One region of the Amphibiibacter pelophylacis genome, then DNA from elsewhere that is predicted to be linked to it. Evidence: predicted binding sites of a transcription regulator. Region 1 holds the regulator's gene; the other holds the start of a gene.

What was found. The regulator sigma-54, encoded in region 1, starts transcription at its own class of promoters, with help from an activator protein. The targets are predictions, from matches to a motif close to TGGCANGNAANCTGCTTT.
Region 2: RV045_RS12000 (P-II family nitrogen regulator) is a predicted target of sigma-54. The motif match lies at 2,341-2,358, and genes of this name have one in related genera.

Annotation. Positions count from the first base shown of each region.
Region 1 is NZ_JAWDIE010000013.1:34,416-38,623, reverse strand. Features, by position in the region: gene lptB (LPS export ABC transporter ATP-binding protein) at 1-627, shown strand, start outside; gene rpoN (RNA polymerase factor sigma-54) at 644-2,452, shown strand; gene RV045_RS09415 (THUMP domain-containing class I SAM-dependent RNA methyltransferase) at 2,476-3,834, shown strand; gene RV045_RS09410 (bifunctional chorismate-binding protein/class IV aminotransferase) at 3,831-4,208, shown strand, end outside.
Region 2 is NZ_JAWDIE010000020.1:36,116-40,323, reverse strand. Features, by position in the region: gene RV045_RS12010 (RelA/SpoT family protein) at 1-464, shown strand, start outside; gene RV045_RS12005 (M14 family metallopeptidase) at 541-2,181, shown strand; gene RV045_RS12000 (P-II family nitrogen regulator) at 2,389-2,727, shown strand; gene RV045_RS11995 (ammonium transporter) at 2,783-4,087, shown strand.

The sequences.
Region 1 (4,208 bases):
GGCGCGGGCAAGACGACGACGTTTTACATGGTCGTCGGCCTGGTCGGCGCCGATGCGGGCCGCATCCTGATCGACGGCCGCGACGTGACGCAGCAGCCCATCCACCAGCGCTCGCGCCTCGGCCTGTCTTATCTGCCGCAGGAGGCGTCGATTTTCCGGCGCCTGAATGTTGAGGACAACATTCTGGCCGTGCTGGAGCTTCAGCGTGACGCGGACGGACGGCCGCTGTCCAGGGCCCGCTGCGCCGAGCTGCTGGAGGGCCTGCTGGACGATCTGAGCCTGGGCCGCGTGCGCCACAGCCCCGCCCCGGCGCTGTCGGGCGGTGAGCGGCGGCGGGTGGAAATCGCCCGCGCGCTGGCCACGCAGCCGCGCTACATCCTGCTCGACGAGCCCTTCGCCGGGGTCGATCCCATCGCCGTGATCGAGATCCAGCGCACCATCGCCTTCCTGCGCGACCGGGGCATCGGCGTGCTCATCACCGACCACAACGTGCGCGAAACGCTGGGCATCTGCGACCGCGCCACCATCATCAGCCAGGGCCATGTGCTCGCCGAAGGCCAGCCTCAGGCGCTGGTTGAGGACCCGCGCGTGCGCGAGGTCTATCTGGGCGAACATTTCCGCATGTGATGGCTGGAGCCCCCGCGTGAAGCCCAGCCTGCAGGTCCGCACCGCCACGCAGCTGACCCTGACGCCGCAGCTGACGCAGGGCATCCGCCTGCTGCAGCTCTCGGCGCTGGAGCTGCAGCAGGAGCTGGCGCAGGCCGTGCAGGACAACCCTTTTCTGGAGCTGGAACTCGCGCCCGGCATCGACGCGCCTGACGCCGCACCGTCTGCGGCCGAAGCTGCGGCCGAAGTTGCGACCGATACAGCGTCCGATCCGGGCACTGACAGAGATGGCGGCGATGGCGAAGCGTCCGCTGCGCTGGACACACTGGTCTCCTTCGACGCGATGGGCGGCGGCTGGGACGGCGACAGCCGCAGCGACGAGCGCCAGAGCGGCGGCGGCGGCGATGGCCCGGACGAGGCCTACGCCAGCGCCGAAGCCCCGCTGCCTGCGGCCGGCGACGACGCCTGGCTGGAAGGCCTGAGCGCCTACACCCCCGGCCAGTCCGACGACGATGACGAGGGCGACGGCGCCGCTCACAGCGCGCGCGGCCAGCCGGGCCCCACGCTGGCCGAGCACCTGCGCGGCCAGGTGCGCCACCTGCGCCTGTCGCGGCCCGACGCACAGGCGCTGCTGTGGCTGATCGACGCCCTGAACGACGACGGCTACCTGACCGAGCCGCTGGACGAGCTGGCGCAGGCCATGGCGGAGCAGTTTCCGCCGGACGAGGTCGACCCGGACGACGGCACAGACGACGGCACAGATGGCGAGAACCCGTGGCTGCCCCGCCTGCAGTGCGCGCTGGGCTGGCTGCACAGCCTGGAGCCTGCGGGCGTGGGCGCGCGCGACCTGGCCGAGTGCCTGGTGCTGCAGCTGCGCGAAGCGCCGCGCAGCCCCGAGCAGGCGCTGGCCGTGCTGCTGTGCCGCCATCTGGACGCCGTCGGCCGCCGCGACTGGAAGAAACTGGCCGCGCTGACCGGCACAGAACTGGCCGACGTGCAGGCCGCTGCGCAGCTCATCCGCCGCTGCGAGCCCAAGCCCGGCCGCCGCTTTGCCGACGTGCAGGCGCAGGTGGTGGTGCCCGACGTGATCGTGCGGCGCAGCCGGGGCGCTCTGGCGCCCAGCGTCAACCACGCGCTGGTCGATGGCTGGCTGGTGGCGCTCAACCCGGCGGTGATGCCCCGGGTGCGCGTCAACGAGCAGTACGCGCAGTGGATGCGCCCGCCGCGCGGCGAGCGCTCCAGCGCCCGGGCGGCAGCGGCGCCCGAGGCTTCTGCCCCGGTCAGCAGCGCCCCGCCTGCGGACGCCAGCCGCCCTGATGGCGCAGAGAGCGGTGCAGCCCAGCGCCCCCCGCGCCCGGCCAGCATGGGCGACTGCCTGCAGGAAGCGCGCTGGCTGGTGCGCAATGTGCAGCAGCGCTTTGACACCCTGCTGCGCGTGGCGCAGGCCATCGTCCACCACCAGGCGGGGTTTTTCGAGCAGGGCCAGTCGGCGCTGCGCCCGCTGGTGCTGCGCGAAATCGCCGCTGAAGTCGGCCTGCACGAATCGACCGTCTCGCGCGTGACCAGCGGCAAGTACATGCAGACGCCGCACGGCACGGTCGAACTGAAGTTCTTTTTCTCGTCCAGCCTGGCGCGCGAGGATGGCGGCGAAGCCATGTCCAGCACCGCCGTGCGCCAGCACATCGCCCGTTTCATTGCGGCCGAAGACCCGCAGCGGCCGCTGTCCGACAGCCAGCTCGCCGCGATGCTGGGCGCCGAGGGCATTCAGGTCGCCCGCCGCACCGTGGCCAAATACCGCGAAGCGCTGAAAATCCCGGTGGCCAACCTGCGCCGTCCGCTGGACTGATCCTCTTTTTTCCGAAAGTGCCCATGAACCCGACGACGATGCCGATGTCTTCCCAGGCCGACTGGCAGTGCCTTTTCCTGCCCTGCGCCGCCGGGGTCGAACCCCTGCTGCTGCGCGAAATCAGCCCCTGGCTGCCCGCCACACTGGCGGCGCTGACGGGCAAGGGCGGCGTCTGGGTCCAGGCCGCTGAGAACGCCAGTCCCAGTCTGGCCGAGGTCATGCGCGTGGCGCTGCGCCTCAACCTGCACAGCCGCCTGGCGCAGCGCGTGCTGTGGCAGCTGGCGCATGGCGCTTACAGGGTTGAGGACGACATCTACACCCTGGCCGAGCAGGTTGACTGGCCGGCCTGGATCAGCCACCGCCAGACGATGCGGGTGGATGTCAGTGCGCAGCGCAGTCCGCTGCCCAGCCTGAATTTTGTCGCGTTGCGCGTCAAGGACGCCGTTTGCGACAGCTTGCGCCGCGCCGTCGGGCAGCGCCCCAGCGTGGACACGCGCCGCCCGGACGTGGCGCTGGTGCTGCACCTGAACGCCGATCACGCCTGGCTGTCGGTTGATCTGTCGGGACAGCCGCTGTTCAAGCGCGGCTGGCGCGACGCCAAAGGCGGCACGACCGAGGTCAAGGGCGAGGCGCCGCTCAAGGAAACCCTGGCCGCCGCCATGATCGCCGCCAGCGGCTGGACGGGCCAGGACGGCGTGGCCCTGCTCGACCCCTGCTGCGGCGCGGGCACCATTGCCATCGAGGCCGCGCAGATGGCCTGCGGCATGGCGCCGGGCCTCAACCGCCGCTTTGCTTTCGAGCGCCTGCTGCCTTTCGCGGGCCAGGAGCGCGCCTGGGCCGACGAGGTGGACGCCGCACGCGCCGCCATCCACACGCCGCGCGCGCCCGTGTTTGCCGCCGACATCGCCTTCCGCCTGAGCGATTTCGCCCGGCGCAACGCGCAGGCGGCGGGCGTGGCGCACGCGCTCACGGTCCACACCGGCGACGCACTGCAGCGCCTGCCCCCGGCGGACGGCGGCGTGATGCTGCTCAACCCGCCCTACGGCGAGCGCATCGCCGCGCGCGGCTCGCTGCGTCGCCGCCAGGACGTCCGCCCCGACACGCCAGCCCCCGCCCCGCGCGAGGTCGCCAGCGAGGCCTTTGCGGGCGGACAGAATGCCGCGACCTTCTTCTCGCTGCTGGCCGCGCACTGGAAGCGCCACTACCCCGGCTGGAGCGCCTGGGTGCTGACGCCCGAACTCAAACTGCCCACGCTGATGCGCCTGAAAGAATCGGCCCGCGTGCCCATGTACAACGGCGCCATCGAGTGCCGCCTGTTCCGCTTCGACATGGTGGCGGGCTCTTTGCGGCGTCCGCCAGCGGGCGCTGCTGACGCGCCATGACTGAACCGGCGCCCTTCGCGCTGCTCGACGACGCCAGCAGCGGCCTCGGCGACGTTGCGCTGGCTCGCAGCCGCTGGTACAGCGGCTGGCGCCACGCCCATGTCAGTCTGGGTCCGCAGGATCTGGCGGCTTGCTGCGAGCGTCTGCAGGCCGATCTGGCCGCCGGGCGCCACGCGATCGTGCTGGCCGATTTCGAGTGGGGCATGGCGCTGCAGGGCGTGGCCGTACCGCCCGCCTGGCTGGCCGACAGCCCGCGAGCGCCCGCGCTGGTGTTCCATGTTTTTGACCATCTGCAGCGCCTGAACCCGGCGCAGGTGCAGCAGCGCCTGCAGCAGATTACGCCCGCCGATGAACCCGCTGACGTCGTGGGCTGG
Region 2 (4,208 bases), on a different contig from region 1:
GCATCGACTCGATGCTGACCACGCTGGCGGGCTGCTGCCACCCGGCGCCGCCCGACGCCATCAGCGGCTTCGTGACGCGCGGCCAGGGTGTCGCCGTGCACCGCAGCAGCTGCCGCAACCTGCAGCAGATGGTGCAGCGCTCGTCCGAGCGCGTCATCGAGGTGCAGTGGGACGAGCGCGCGCTGGCCGCGCCAGAACCCGGATCGACAGCCACGTCCGGCCGCGCCTTCGCCGTCCAGCTCTGCGTACTGGCCCGCGAACGGGCCCAGCTGATGCGCGATGTGGTCGATTTCCTGACCCGCCAGCGCGTCCACGTCACCCAGATCACCAGCCGCCGCGAGCGCCAGAACCCGCAGGACGTGCGCCTGCACCTGATGGTCGAAACCCGCGACACCCGCGCGCTGCAGGCCACGCTCAAAGCGCTGGCGCAGATCGACGGGGTGCGGCACGCCAGCCGCTTGTGAAGGTCTGATTGGATCGTCTGATCGTGGGTGAAGCTCTGATATGGTCTGGGCTTGCATTCAAAATCAGGAGACTTCGATGGCAGCACCGCAATTCACCCGCCGGGCTTTGTTCTGTTCTGTTCAGGCGGCCGCTCTGGCTGCTGCGCTGGTGGCGGCTTTTGCGGCCAGCCCGGCCCGTGCGGCGGGTTTTGATCCGGCCAAGGTCCAGCCCGAGGCGCCGGGTGTGGCCGCGCGCCTGCCTGATCCCCCCGTGCGCTATGACACGCCGGGCTTCGAGCCGGGCCAGACCGGCTTCACCAGCTACGCGCGGCTGACGCGCTTTGTCGAGGATCTGGCCGCGCAGTCGCCCAATGTGCAGCTGGAATCGGCCGGGGTGTCGCAGGAGGGCCGCAACCTGCACCTGCTGACGCTGGCGCAGGGCAGGCGCATCAACCCCGCGCTGCCCACGGTGCTGATGGTGGCCACCCAGCATGGCAACGAGCCCGCGCCAGCCGAGGCGGCGCTGGTGCTGGCGCAGCAGCTGGCCGCGAACCCGGACGGCATCCTGTCGCGCATCAACGTGCTGCTGGTGCCGCTGGCCAACCCCGATGGCTACGAGCGCTTCCAGCGCGCCACCGCCAGCGGTCTGGACATGAACCGCGACCACCTGCTGCTGCGCACCCCGGAAGCCGCCGCGCTGGCCGGGATCGCCCGGCGCTACGCGCCGCAGGTGGTGCTGGACCTGCACGAGTTCACCGTGGGCGGCCGCTGGGTGGACAAGTTTGGCGTGGTCCAGAAAAACGATGCGCTGCTGCAGAGCGCCAGCGTGGGCAACCTGGATCCGGCCCTGCGCGCTTTCGCCGAAAACCAGGTGCTGGCGCCCGCCCTGGCCGCGCTGGATCGGGCCGGGCTGACGGCCGCGCCGTATCACACGGCCAGCGATGATGCGCAGGACAAGGTCGTGTCCATGGGCGGCGTCCAGCCCGACACCGGCCGCAACGTCTACGGCTTGCGCAACAGCGTCAGCATCCTGCTGGAGACGCGCGGTGTGGGCATCGGCCGCGCGCACTTCCTGCGCCGCGTTTACACGCAGGTGACGCTGGCGCGCAGCGTGCTGGATTCGGCGGCGCGCCAGAGCAGCGCGCTGCTGGCCGCCGTGGCTGCTGCCGGACGCAGCGCAACGGCCAGCGCCTGCACGGGCGATCTGGTCGTCAGCGCCACGCACACGCCCCAGCCGCGCGATCTGGTCTATCTGGACGCCACCACCGGCGCCGACCGCACACTCAGCCTGGACTGGCGCGCCGCCGATCCGCTCAAGGTGCTGGCCACACGCCCGCGTCCCTGCGGCTATGTGCTGTCGGCCGACCAGACCCTGGCCGCGCAGACGCTGCAGCGCCTGGGCGTCACGGTGCAGCGCGTGCTGCAGCCCGCCGAAGTGGCGGGCGAGCGTTATCGCATTACGGCGGAGGACGAGGGTCAGCGCCAGGACGCGCGCGGTGCGATTGCGGCCAGCCAGGCCATCCGCAAGCTCAAGGTGGCGCTGGAGCCTGGCACGCAGTCCGTGCCTGCGGGCAGCTATTACGTTCCCCTGGCCCAGCCGATGTCTGGCCTGGTCAGCGCTGCGCTGGAGCCCGACAGCCAGAACAGCTACGTCGCCAACCGTCTGATTCCGCTCGACACCACCGCCCCGGACAGCCTGCGCCGCCTGACCCGTCCGCTCACGTCCGGGTTGCGCTGACGCGAGGCAGTCGCGTTCTGCGCGCCCTGGCGCATTTCTTCGCCCACAGGTGTAGCCAGAGGCTGGGGCGCTTGCACCAATCCGGTGCAGCGCCCGCTTCTGGTGCGTCGCCGCCAGGCCGGGCAGGGCGTCCTGCGGGCAAGAGACCACGCTGGATGCTGGCACAGCTCTTGCTTGAAAGGGAGATATCCCCCAACAGGAGCTCCCATGAAGCGCGTCACCGCCATCATCAAACCCTTCAAGCTGGACGAGGTCCGGCTGGCGCTGGCCGATGTCGGCGTCCAGGGCCTGACTGTGTCTGAAGTCAAGGGCTTTGGCCGACAGAAGGGCCACACCGAGATGTACCGGGGCGCCGAGTACGTCGTCGATTTCCTGCCCAAGGTGCAGGTGGACGTGGTCATCGCCGCCAGCGACCTGGAGCGCGTCATCGAGGCCATCGAAAAGGCCGCGCGCACCGGCAAGATCGGCGACGGCAAAATTTTTGTCACGCCAGTCGACGAGGTCGTGCGCATCCGCACGGGCGAAAGCGGCCACGCCGCGCTGTGACGCGCCGCCCCGGCCATTCCCTCTGAAGCATTCTTCCCATAACACCCCAAAAACCATGAAAACACTCCTCAAAACTCTGGGCCTGGGCGCGCTGGCGCTGGCCTCGTCGGCGGCCCTGGCGGCCGAGCCGGCCGTGAACAAGGGCGACGTCGCCTGGATGATGGTCTCGACCCTGCTGGTCCTGCTGATGGTGGTGCCGGGCCTGGCGCTGTTTTACGGCGGCCTGGTGCGCAGCAAGAACATGCTGTCGGTGCTGATGCAGGTCACCATGGTTTTCGCGCTGATCGCCGTGCTGTGGGCGGCTTACGGTTACAGCCTGGCCTTTGGCGGCGAGGGCCTGATCATCGGCAACCTGAGCAAGGTCTTCCTGCTGGGCATCACGCCCGATTCGCTGGCCGACACCTTCACGGCGGACGCGAAAATCCCCGAGCTGATTTTTGTCGCCTTCCAGCTGACCTTTGCAGGGATTTCGTGCGCGCTGATCGTGGGCTCCTTCGCCGAGCGCATGAAATTCAGCGCGGTGCTGCTGTTCTCGGTGCTGTGGTTCACTTTCAGCTACCTGCCCATCGCGCACATGGTCTGGGGCGCGGGCGGCTATCTGCTGGGGCAGGGCGCCATCGACTTTGCGGGCGGCACGGTGGTCCACATCAACGCGGCGGTGGCGGGCCTTGTGGGCGCCTACATGGTCGGCAAGCGCCTGGGCTATGGCCGCGAAGCCATGGCGCCGCACAACCTGACCTTCACCATGGTCGGCGCTTCGCTGCTGTGGGTGGGCTGGTTTGGTTTCAACGCCGGTTCCAATCTGGAGGCGAACGGCGGCGCAACACTGGCCTTCCTGAACACGCTGCTGGCCACGGCGGGCGCCATTCTGGCCTGGTCGCTGGGCGAGCACATCCACAAGGGCAAAGCGTCGATGCTGGGTGCGGCGTCGGGTATGGTCTCGGGCCTGGTCGCCATCACCCCGGCCTGCGGTTCGGTCGGGCCCATGGGCGCCATCGTGCTGGGGGTCATCGCCGGCTTCGCCTGCCTGTGGGGCGTGACGGGTCTCAAGCGCCTGCTGGGTGCCGATGACACGCTGGACGTGTTTGGCGTGCACGGCGTGGGCGGCATCGTGGGCGCCGTGCTGGTGGGCGTGTTCGCCAGCCCCGCGCTGGGCGGCACGGGCAAGGCCGATTACGACATGATGCACCAGCTGTGGGTGCAGATCGAAGGCGTGCTGATCACGCTGGCCTGGTCGGGCCTCGTGGCCTGGCTGTCCTTCACCGCCGTGCGCGCCATCACCGGTCTGCGCGTCACCGAAGAGCAGGAGCGCGAAGGCCTGGACATTAACTCGCACGGCGAGTCGGCTTACAACCGCTGATTCCTCGTCATCAAAAACCCCGCCGTGGCGCAGGCCCGGCGGGGTTTTTTGCGTCAGGCGCCCAGGCACCGTCTGAAATCGCAGCCAGAAATGATCCGGAATACGATTCTGGAAATGATAA